Regions from separate parts of the Shewanella sp. W3-18-1 genome, predicted to be linked through region 2. Evidence: predicted binding sites of a transcription regulator. Region 2 holds the regulator's gene; the other holds the start of a gene.
The links. Region 2 encodes sigma-54, which starts transcription at its own class of promoters, with help from an activator protein. Its sites were predicted from a motif close to GTTGGCACGNNNNTNGNNT; they were not measured.
Positions count from the first base shown of each region.

Region 1: SPUTW3181_RS07260 (FlgO family outer membrane protein) is a predicted target of sigma-54. The motif match lies at 1,711-1,729, and genes of this name have one in related genera.

Region 1 is NC_008750.1:1,585,663-1,590,051, reverse strand. Features, by position in the region: gene SPUTW3181_RS07270 (flagella synthesis protein FlgN) at 1-198, shown strand, start outside; gene SPUTW3181_RS07265 (LPP20 family lipoprotein) at 555-1,004, opposite strand; gene SPUTW3181_RS07260 (FlgO family outer membrane protein) at 1,001-1,633, opposite strand; gene SPUTW3181_RS07255 (flagellar assembly protein FlgT) at 1,917-3,083, shown strand; tRNA gene SPUTW3181_RS07250 (tRNA-Arg) at 3,139-3,214, shown strand; gene SPUTW3181_RS07245 (motility associated factor glycosyltransferase family protein) at 3,264-4,389, shown strand, end outside.
Region 2 is NC_008750.1:3,935,094-3,939,482, forward strand. Features, by position in the region: gene lptA (lipopolysaccharide transport periplasmic protein LptA) at 1-333, shown strand, start outside; gene lptB (LPS export ABC transporter ATP-binding protein) at 330-1,061, shown strand; gene SPUTW3181_RS17950 (RNA polymerase factor sigma-54) at 1,165-2,640, shown strand; gene hpf (ribosome hibernation promoting factor) at 2,669-2,956, shown strand; gene ptsN (PTS IIA-like nitrogen regulatory protein PtsN) at 2,959-3,402, shown strand; gene rapZ (RNase adapter RapZ) at 3,399-4,253, shown strand; gene SPUTW3181_RS17970 (HPr family phosphocarrier protein) at 4,240-4,389, shown strand, end outside.

The DNA of each region.
Region 1 (4,389 bases), 2.3 Mb from region 2:
ATGGCAGAGGTTAAACGAGCGTTAACCGAATGCAAAGAACTGAATGAACAAAATGCCAGTTTGATCGAGATGAACTTAGCGAGTCTAAATCGCTTTGCTCAAGCCCTGCAAGCCAGTCGCAATGCCACTAGCCTTACCTATAACGATAAAGGTAAAACCTCAACAATCTCAAGTTTAGGTAATGATTTAAAAGCTTAATCTCTATTTCAGCTAGTCTCTCTCTCGCAAAATAATCGCCTGCAAAATCAATAACCTAAAAAACCGCGCAAATGCGCGGTCAATGTGTTTATAAGAAAGGGATTGATACGAAAGATTGACGTTTTACGGTGATATAGGACAAAACTTTTCCCACAGGATCTTTTCAACACAAACGCTCAATCACAACAGAGATCCAGCTAAAAAGTTTAGCTGACATGCACTTACCTTCATGCACGCAACTCCTCATTTGAGTAGCATAACTCCGCTTTTTGCTTCGCGATCAAAAGCTCCAAAAGCGTTAGTATTTTAGACGCAAAAATTTGCCAAAGTGAAATCAATATTTGGGTATGACATGCCTAAAAATACGTGACTTCTTTAACTTTTTGTGGACGGTTTTGTTGTTGATAAAGAGCCCAAACTTGAGAAAAATCAAGTTCTAACTCAGTAACATAATGCTCACCAGCGGGATAACTTTTTACAACTTTAGCCCCGCGTATGACTCCAGAAACCGAAGCTTTTACATTATCGTCCGTTAACATCCACTCACTCACACTGCTATTTGCCGTAATTTTTTGCCCATAAACTTGTTCGGCTAATTCGCGGTAAGCCACAATTTTTGATGCCTGCATAGCCATCAACACTTTTTGCGATTGCTCTTTAGCGGGTTGTGTCGCTAAGGGCGCGTAGCCAATTGCAGTGAGTTTAGGAAAACTCGGTGGCGGCACATCTTCCCACTGTACGTATCGGTCTTTCGTTGCACAGCCGCTTAACAAAAGCACTGCGACGAGTAAGAGGTATCGTTTCATTTTCCATCTCCTAACACACGTACTTCATTCATACCTGAACCTGTTTGCCTATATAAAATGCCATTTTGGGATACTACTTTTTCAGATGGTTGCATGTAGTTGGGCATTTCTTTTTGAGTCACATATGTCTGAGAAGCCGAAACCACGCGATTGTTACTTACATTAACAATACGTGTATTGATTGCCATGCCATTTGTTGTGGGGCTCATCGTCGATACGACTAAATGTTCAACGGGGAGATTGTTTGATAACTTTTGCCAATCCCGCGTCAAAATAAAGTCACCACTTGTCGTCACCCTTAAACCATCACCAAGGTTTAAATCTACAACATTAAATTGAAAGCTATGCAGTGATGTCATTAATCCTTGCTGTAACTGTTGTGCCATTGCATTAGTGTTGTTCATATCCCCCACCAACACAGGTGTTGTAACTACTATGGGTTGATCTGAACGGAGTGCATCATTTTGTTTAACTAACTCTGTGACAATTCGCTGAGCTAAATGATTAATCGTCGATGTTGGCGGCAAGCCATTGCCATCAACTAAGCTAGGTTTCGGAGGCACAACGGATTTAGCAACGCATCCACCTAACACTATTAGGATTAAGGGAATAATGACACGTTTTAACATTGGGCAGACCTCGTCTAAAGGAATTCTTGGCCATTTAAATGATAATTAGGCCACAGCTACAACACAGGAAATATCAAATGCAAATACCAGACCAAGACAGCAAATTGCCATTGGGATTATATCCATAGCTACTTTATCGGCAGTCATTAGTAAAACTTTATCTAAAGTCCCCTTTCAATAAGGCATGAAACTTGCTTTCTAGTCTAATAGCGTTGTCTGTCAGTAAACTGGCTAAATTAACAATCTCGTCATTCGTGATGGCACAGCATTAAGGACTGAATTGATGCACATATTAAGATCCGCTTCTATCATTAGTTTGAGCCTTACTTTACTTTCAATGTCTGTACAGGCTGAATGGATCGAAGCCAGTGGTGAGGCCATGATTATTAATGGCAATATAGCCCAAGCTAGGGAAGAAGCCATCAATCAGGCAGTAAGTTATGCAACGCTTAATACAGGCATAAGAATATCCAGCGAACAACAAACAACTAATGGCAATCTCACCCAAAGCAGCTTTGCGATAAATAGAAATGCCCAAGCAATCAGCATTCAACTGGTCAATGAGCGGATCCAAGGCCAAAGAATATATGTTTCCCTACGACTTGATCTGAATGAAGACCCTACGCAGCAATGTCCGAATGGGCAATTAAAAGCGGCTATTTTAATACCTCAAGCGCAAATAAAAGATCGCACCCAGCTTAGATACGGTCAACTCTCAGGGTTTGAAGAAATTATCTCCGAAAAATTGAGCCATAATATCGATAGCTATTCATCTACGAGTTTTAGCCACCTACATGCTAAAGAAAGACTCGATATTACCCAAGATTTAGTCGATATTCGAGGATATAGGCTACCAAATTGGTTGAGCGAAATAACCGACAGCCAATATATTCTTCAGCCACAAATTATTGATATTTCGACAGATCCAGTTAAATCAACCTTCCTCGGCATCTGGGATGAAGCCCCACAAAGACAATTTCAATTCAAACTTAATCTCTACCACGGGATCAGTGGAGAAGAAGTATGGAGTAAAAGTTACAGTACCTCTGCCCCATGGGAGTTTGAAGAACAAGCCGTAGTATCGCCTAATAGTGAAAGGTTTTGGCGCTCGGCATATGGCAGAAATATCAATCAATTAATGCAGCAAGCTACTCAAGATTTGGATAGCACACTCAACTGCCGTCCTTTACTCGGGCAAGTAGTGAGTCGCCAAGCTGATAGGATAATATTAAATTTAGGCAGAAAACATGGCATTCGTGTTAACGATAAATTCCAAGTAGTATTACAACAGAACTTGCCAGACAGACTCAATGAAATGCGTCCTGTCGCGACAAAAAGTCGCGCCACAGTCAAAATTGAACAAGTCAGTGAAGAAAGCTCAACCGCGGTGCTTGTAGACCAAAATGCTGTCTACAACGTACAGATAAACGACATCGCGATTAAGATTTAAGCAACTAAATCATAAGCCTTTTAATCACAGATAAAACCAGTATAATCACTCTCGTCTCTTCATAGCTCAACAGGATAGAGCAGCCGCCTCCTAAGCGGCCGATCGGGGTTCGAGTCCCTGTGGAGAGACCAGATAGTGATGTCGGTGATATCAAATAACAAAAGCTTCCGAGGAAACGGAATGACTGAACTATTTGCCAATAATCTACATATTATTACTAAACGCTGGCCGATTGTGGCTGCTGCGATCAAAAGCCAATCAATAGATCAACTTAATGCCCATCTTGTCATAGGCCGCGATCAAACCATTAGTGTAAATGGTATTCAGCTCAGTAGCCGTCACGACCGCATCGCTGAAGCACAACTTTTTATCAACACCCTTCCCCCAAATGCTCGCCAAGTAACAGTTTATGGGGTGGGTATGGGTGATGTACCTAGCGTATTGATTGAAAACTCTCACTATACTCGCATTGAAGTATGCATTTTAAATTTGGCAGTATTCGCGTTATTACTTTGTTATACCGATCAGAGAGAGTGGCTAGATCATCCAAATCTGACCTTACACGAACAAGCAGGAAAAACACTGAGTTTTCCATATATTGCAATAACTCCTGAACTCAATTTAGTTAGCAATGAAAATGCTATTATTCGTGATTTGATCATCTTTGAACTAAATCGCCACTATGTCAATCAAAAGCATATCAACGATATGAGAGTTGAATCTCGATTTAAGGCCAATATAAAAAATATAGAAAATGATCCAAGCGCGAATTTGCTAATCATGCAACATAGCAACCCACAGTGTTTTGTCATCGCATCAGGCCCAACCCTTGAAGATCACTATGATTATCTCTTTAAACAACGCCAGTTACCTGAAAGCATAAGACCATTAATGATTGCAGCAGATACTGCACTAAGAGGCTTAATAAATCATGGGATCTACCCAGACATAGTGATTAGTATAGATATAAATATTCGCCTTGACCATTTACCTATAGAAGAGACAGATAACATCTCATTGGTATACTTTCCTAAATTGGCACCTGAAGTAGTAGAAAAATGGAAAGGAAAAAAATATTGTGCTTACTCAAAGCATAAGCAATACGACGCTTTGGCTAATTCTCACCCTAAACTTCGTTTATATACTAATGGTAGTGTTATTCATCCAATTATAGATTTAGCAATTTATTTAGGCGCTTATGAAATATCAATGTTTGGTTGTGACTTTTGCTACACCAAAAATAAAACTCATGCATTTTGGCCTGATGGTTCATTAGGACCAAAAATAAATAATGCTAAACATTGGA
Region 2 (4,389 bases):
ACCAGTAAAATCTTAGTGGCAACAGGCAACCCCGCGACTTACACCCAAATCTTAGATGACGGTCGCCCTGCATCTGCTAGTGCTAAAGAAATTCGCTATGAAATGGCAACAAGAACATTAACACTCACAGGTTCGGCCTCCCTCGATCAAGCGGGTAGTCAAGTGACAGGTAACCTCATTCGTTACAACATCATTCAACAAAAACTGATCGCAGAAAGCACAGGGAATGGTGATGACCGCGTGATAACCATTATTCAACCCGAAAGCTATCAGGATGATCTCAAACCCCAAACACCCGCAGATAAACCTGTGAAAGAGCAGGACTCTCAATGACCCAAATTACCCTAAGAGCACAAAACCTCGCCAAGAGCTACAAAAACCGCCAAGTGGTTAAAGACGTCAGTCTGACAGTCAAAACTGGCCAAGTTGTTGGTTTGCTAGGCCCAAATGGTGCAGGTAAAACCACGACCTTTTACATGGTGGTTGGGTTAGTAAAAAGCGATAAAGGCCATATTTTTATCGACAATGATGATTTAACAGCAGATCCTATGCATCTTCGCGCCCGCAAAGGAATTGGTTACTTACCACAAGAAGCCAGTATCTTCCGTAAGCTGACCGTTCACGACAATATCATGGCGGTATTACAAACCCGTAAAGAGCTAAAAGACGAAGAACGCGAAGAAGAACTGGAGCACCTACTCGAAGAGTTCCATATTACCCATATTCGCGATAGCCAAGGGATGTCCTTATCGGGCGGTGAACGTCGCCGAGTTGAAATTGCCCGCGCCCTCGCGGCCAATCCCAAGTTTATTCTGCTCGATGAGCCTTTTGCGGGCGTTGATCCGATTTCCGTTATCGATATCAAAAAAATTATCGAACAACTTAAGAGTCGTGGCTTAGGCGTACTTATCACAGACCACAATGTCCGAGAAACATTAGACGTATGTGAACATGCCTATATTGTGAGTCACGGAAACCTGATTGCCGAGGGAACTCCTGCAGAGATCTTAGACAATCAGCAAGTTAGGGCTGTGTACTTAGGTGAACAATTCAGGCTATAGTTACTCCAGCGGAGTCCATAGCATAAAATTATTGCGACTAGACTCCACTCACTGATAACAAACGGCCTCATTCAAAAATAATAACGTAGGGATCAGCGGTAACATGAAAGCGTCACTCCAGCTCAAACTGGGCCAACAGTTAACCATGACGCCACAATTACAACAGGCGATTCGTCTGTTGCAGCTCTCGTCATTGGAATTACAACAAGAGATCCAGCAAGCCTTAGACTCTAATCCTCTTCTTGAGCTGGAAGATGAGCAATTTGACGCACCTACAGAACGCAACCAGAATTTATCAGACACAGATTTCAGCGAATCAAGCCCACTGCCACCCGAACAAGATAGCTCCACTGTTGATACCGCAGAATCCTTGACCAAAGAATCGATGCCAGATGAACTTCCCATGGATACCACTTGGGATGAAGTGTTTACCGCCTCACCCAACTCAGGTTCGGGTGGCAGTAGAGAAGATGACATGCCCTTTCAGGGGGAAACCAGCGAGGGCCTACATGAACATTTAGAATGGCAAAAAAACCTCACCCCCTTCTCTGAAACCGATCTTGCCATTGCCACGGCCATTATTGATGCTATTGATGATCAGGGCTATCTCACCCAAAGCACTGAAGATATTCTCGAAGCGATGGGAAACCCTGAGATTGAGTTGGACGAAGTCGAAGCTGTACTTAAGCGTATCCAACACTTTGATCCTGTTGGTGTTGCAGCAAGAGATCTCAGCGAATGTTTACTGATCCAGCTATCCCATTTTTCGCCGGACACACCACATCTCGAAAATGCCCGCATGTTGATCAAAGATCATTTAGATCTGATCGCTGCTCGCGATTTTAGGCTGTTAATGCGTAAAACCAAACTGAAGGAAGATGAACTTCGGGATGGTATCGCACTGATACAAACGCTGAACCCTCGCCCAGGTTTGTTGATCACACCGATAGATGAAGAATATGTGATCCCAGATGTGTCGGTATCGAAGAAAAATGGCCGTTGGGTGGTAGAACTCAACCCAGATTGCATGCCCAAAATCAATGTAAACCAGCAATATGCCGCCATGGCTCGCAGCACAAAAAGCCAAGCAGATAGCCAATTTATTCGTGGCCATCTGCAGGAAGCCAAATGGTTTATCAAGAGCTTAGAAAGTCGTAACGACACCTTACTCAAAGTGGCCAATTGTATCGTTCAATACCAACAAGGCTTCTTTGAGTACGGTGAAGAAGCCATGAAACCTATGGTACTTAACGATATAGCCGAAGCGGTTGAAATGCATGAGTCGACCATCTCACGGGTCACAACTCAAAAATACATGCATACCCCTAAGGGACTTTTTGAACTAAAATACTTCTTCTCAAGCCATGTCGGGACTGACGATGGCGGTGAGTGCTCATCCACAGCAATCAGAGCCTTTATTAAAAAACTGGTTGCCGCGGAAAACCAGAAAAAACCATTAAGCGACAGCAAGATGGCACAACTTCTGGCAGAACAGGGAATAAATGTTGCGCGCAGAACCATTGCGAAGTATCGAGAAGCAATGCTTATTCCCCCTTCCAATCAGCGTAAAAGTTTATAGCCTACTATGGATATCGGAGGACGTTTCTATGCAAATAAAGCTCATTGGACACCATATCGAGATTACTGAATCGTTACGGGCATATGTAGAGGAAAAATTTTCAAAACTTGAACGCCATTTCGAACAGATCCATAATGTGCACGTTGTGCTCAATGTTGAGAAAATGCAACAGATTGCCGAAGCGCGAATCAACCTCACCGGTGGTGAAGTTTTTGCAACTTCAGAGCATACTGACATGTATGCTGCCATAGACGTCCTGATCGATAAACTTGATCGTCAGGTTATTAAACACAAAGAGAAGTTAACAAAACACTAATAATGGAACTTTGTACCATACTGAGGCCGGAGTGCACTACCTGCGCCACTCCGGGCAGTAAAAAAAAGGTACTGGAACTCATCAGTGACTTAGCCGCTGCCCAGTACCCCACCCTCTCATCTCAAGAGATCTTCGAAAGCCTTGTGGCGCGCGAAAAGATGGGGAGCACAGGTATAGGTAACGGTATCGCCATTCCACATGGTCGATTAACCGATATTACACAACCCATTGCAATACTCGTAAAATGTGAGGAACCGATAGCTTTCGACGCTATCGATAAGCAACCTGTTGATATTTTGTTTGCACTGCTTGTGCCGGCGGATCAATGCCAACAGCACCTAAGCACGCTGTCGTGCATGGCAGAAAAGCTAAGTGATAAACAAATATTAAAACAACTGCGTAAGACGCATGATGAAACGGAACTCTATCAGGTAATCACTGGATGAAACTGGTCATAGTGTCAGGCCGCTCTGGCTCAGGCAAATCTGTCGCACTTAGGGTACTTGAAGATCTCGGCTATTATTGTGTCGATAATCTTCCCTTGCCACTAATAGGCAGTTTGCTTGAGCAACTCAAAGGCAGTAACGATCTTGTCGCCATTAGTGTCGATGTTCGTAATATGCCAGAGCAAGATAAAGTGCTGGTTCAGCAACTTTCTAACCTGCCAGCAGGGACGGAGATTACCAGCTTCTTCCTCAATTCAAGCGATAAAGTGTTACTTAAACGCTACAGTGAAACACGCCGCCTGCACCCGTTATCTAAAAGTCGAGTATCCCTACAAGAAGCCATTAAACTTGAAGGAAAACTGCTCGAACCTATGTCCAAACTGGTAGATCACTACATAGATACTTCAAATTTAAATATCTATGATTTAAGCGATCAAGTCAGACAAATTCTTCTTGGTAGCGTTGATAAAGAATTAGTCATCTACTTTGAGTCCTTTGGCTTTAAAAATGGCATGCCTACAGAAGCCGACTTTATGTTCGATGTGCGCTTTTTACCTAACCCCCATTGGGAGTTAGCATTGCGTCCATTAACAGGCCTAGACGAACCTGTAGCTGAGTTTTTGAATCGCCAGCCCCTGGTAAACAAGTTCATTTGGCAGATAGAAAACTTACTAGAAACCTGGTTACCACACCTTGAGCGTAATAATCGCAGTTATTTAACCATTGCGATTGGTTGCACAGGTGGACAGCACAGATCGGTTTATGTGGCAGAACAATTAGCGAAGCGATTTAGTAATGGTAAACATAAGGTCAATGTACGCCATCGAGAGCTAGATCATGCCAAAGCTTGAACGTCAGATTACCATCTGTAATAAGCTCGGTTTACACGCACGCGCCGCCACAAAATTGGTGGTACTGGCCTCTGAGTTTGATGCAACAATAACGTTAATACAAGGCGATAAACAAGCCTCAGCGGCAAGTGTGCTT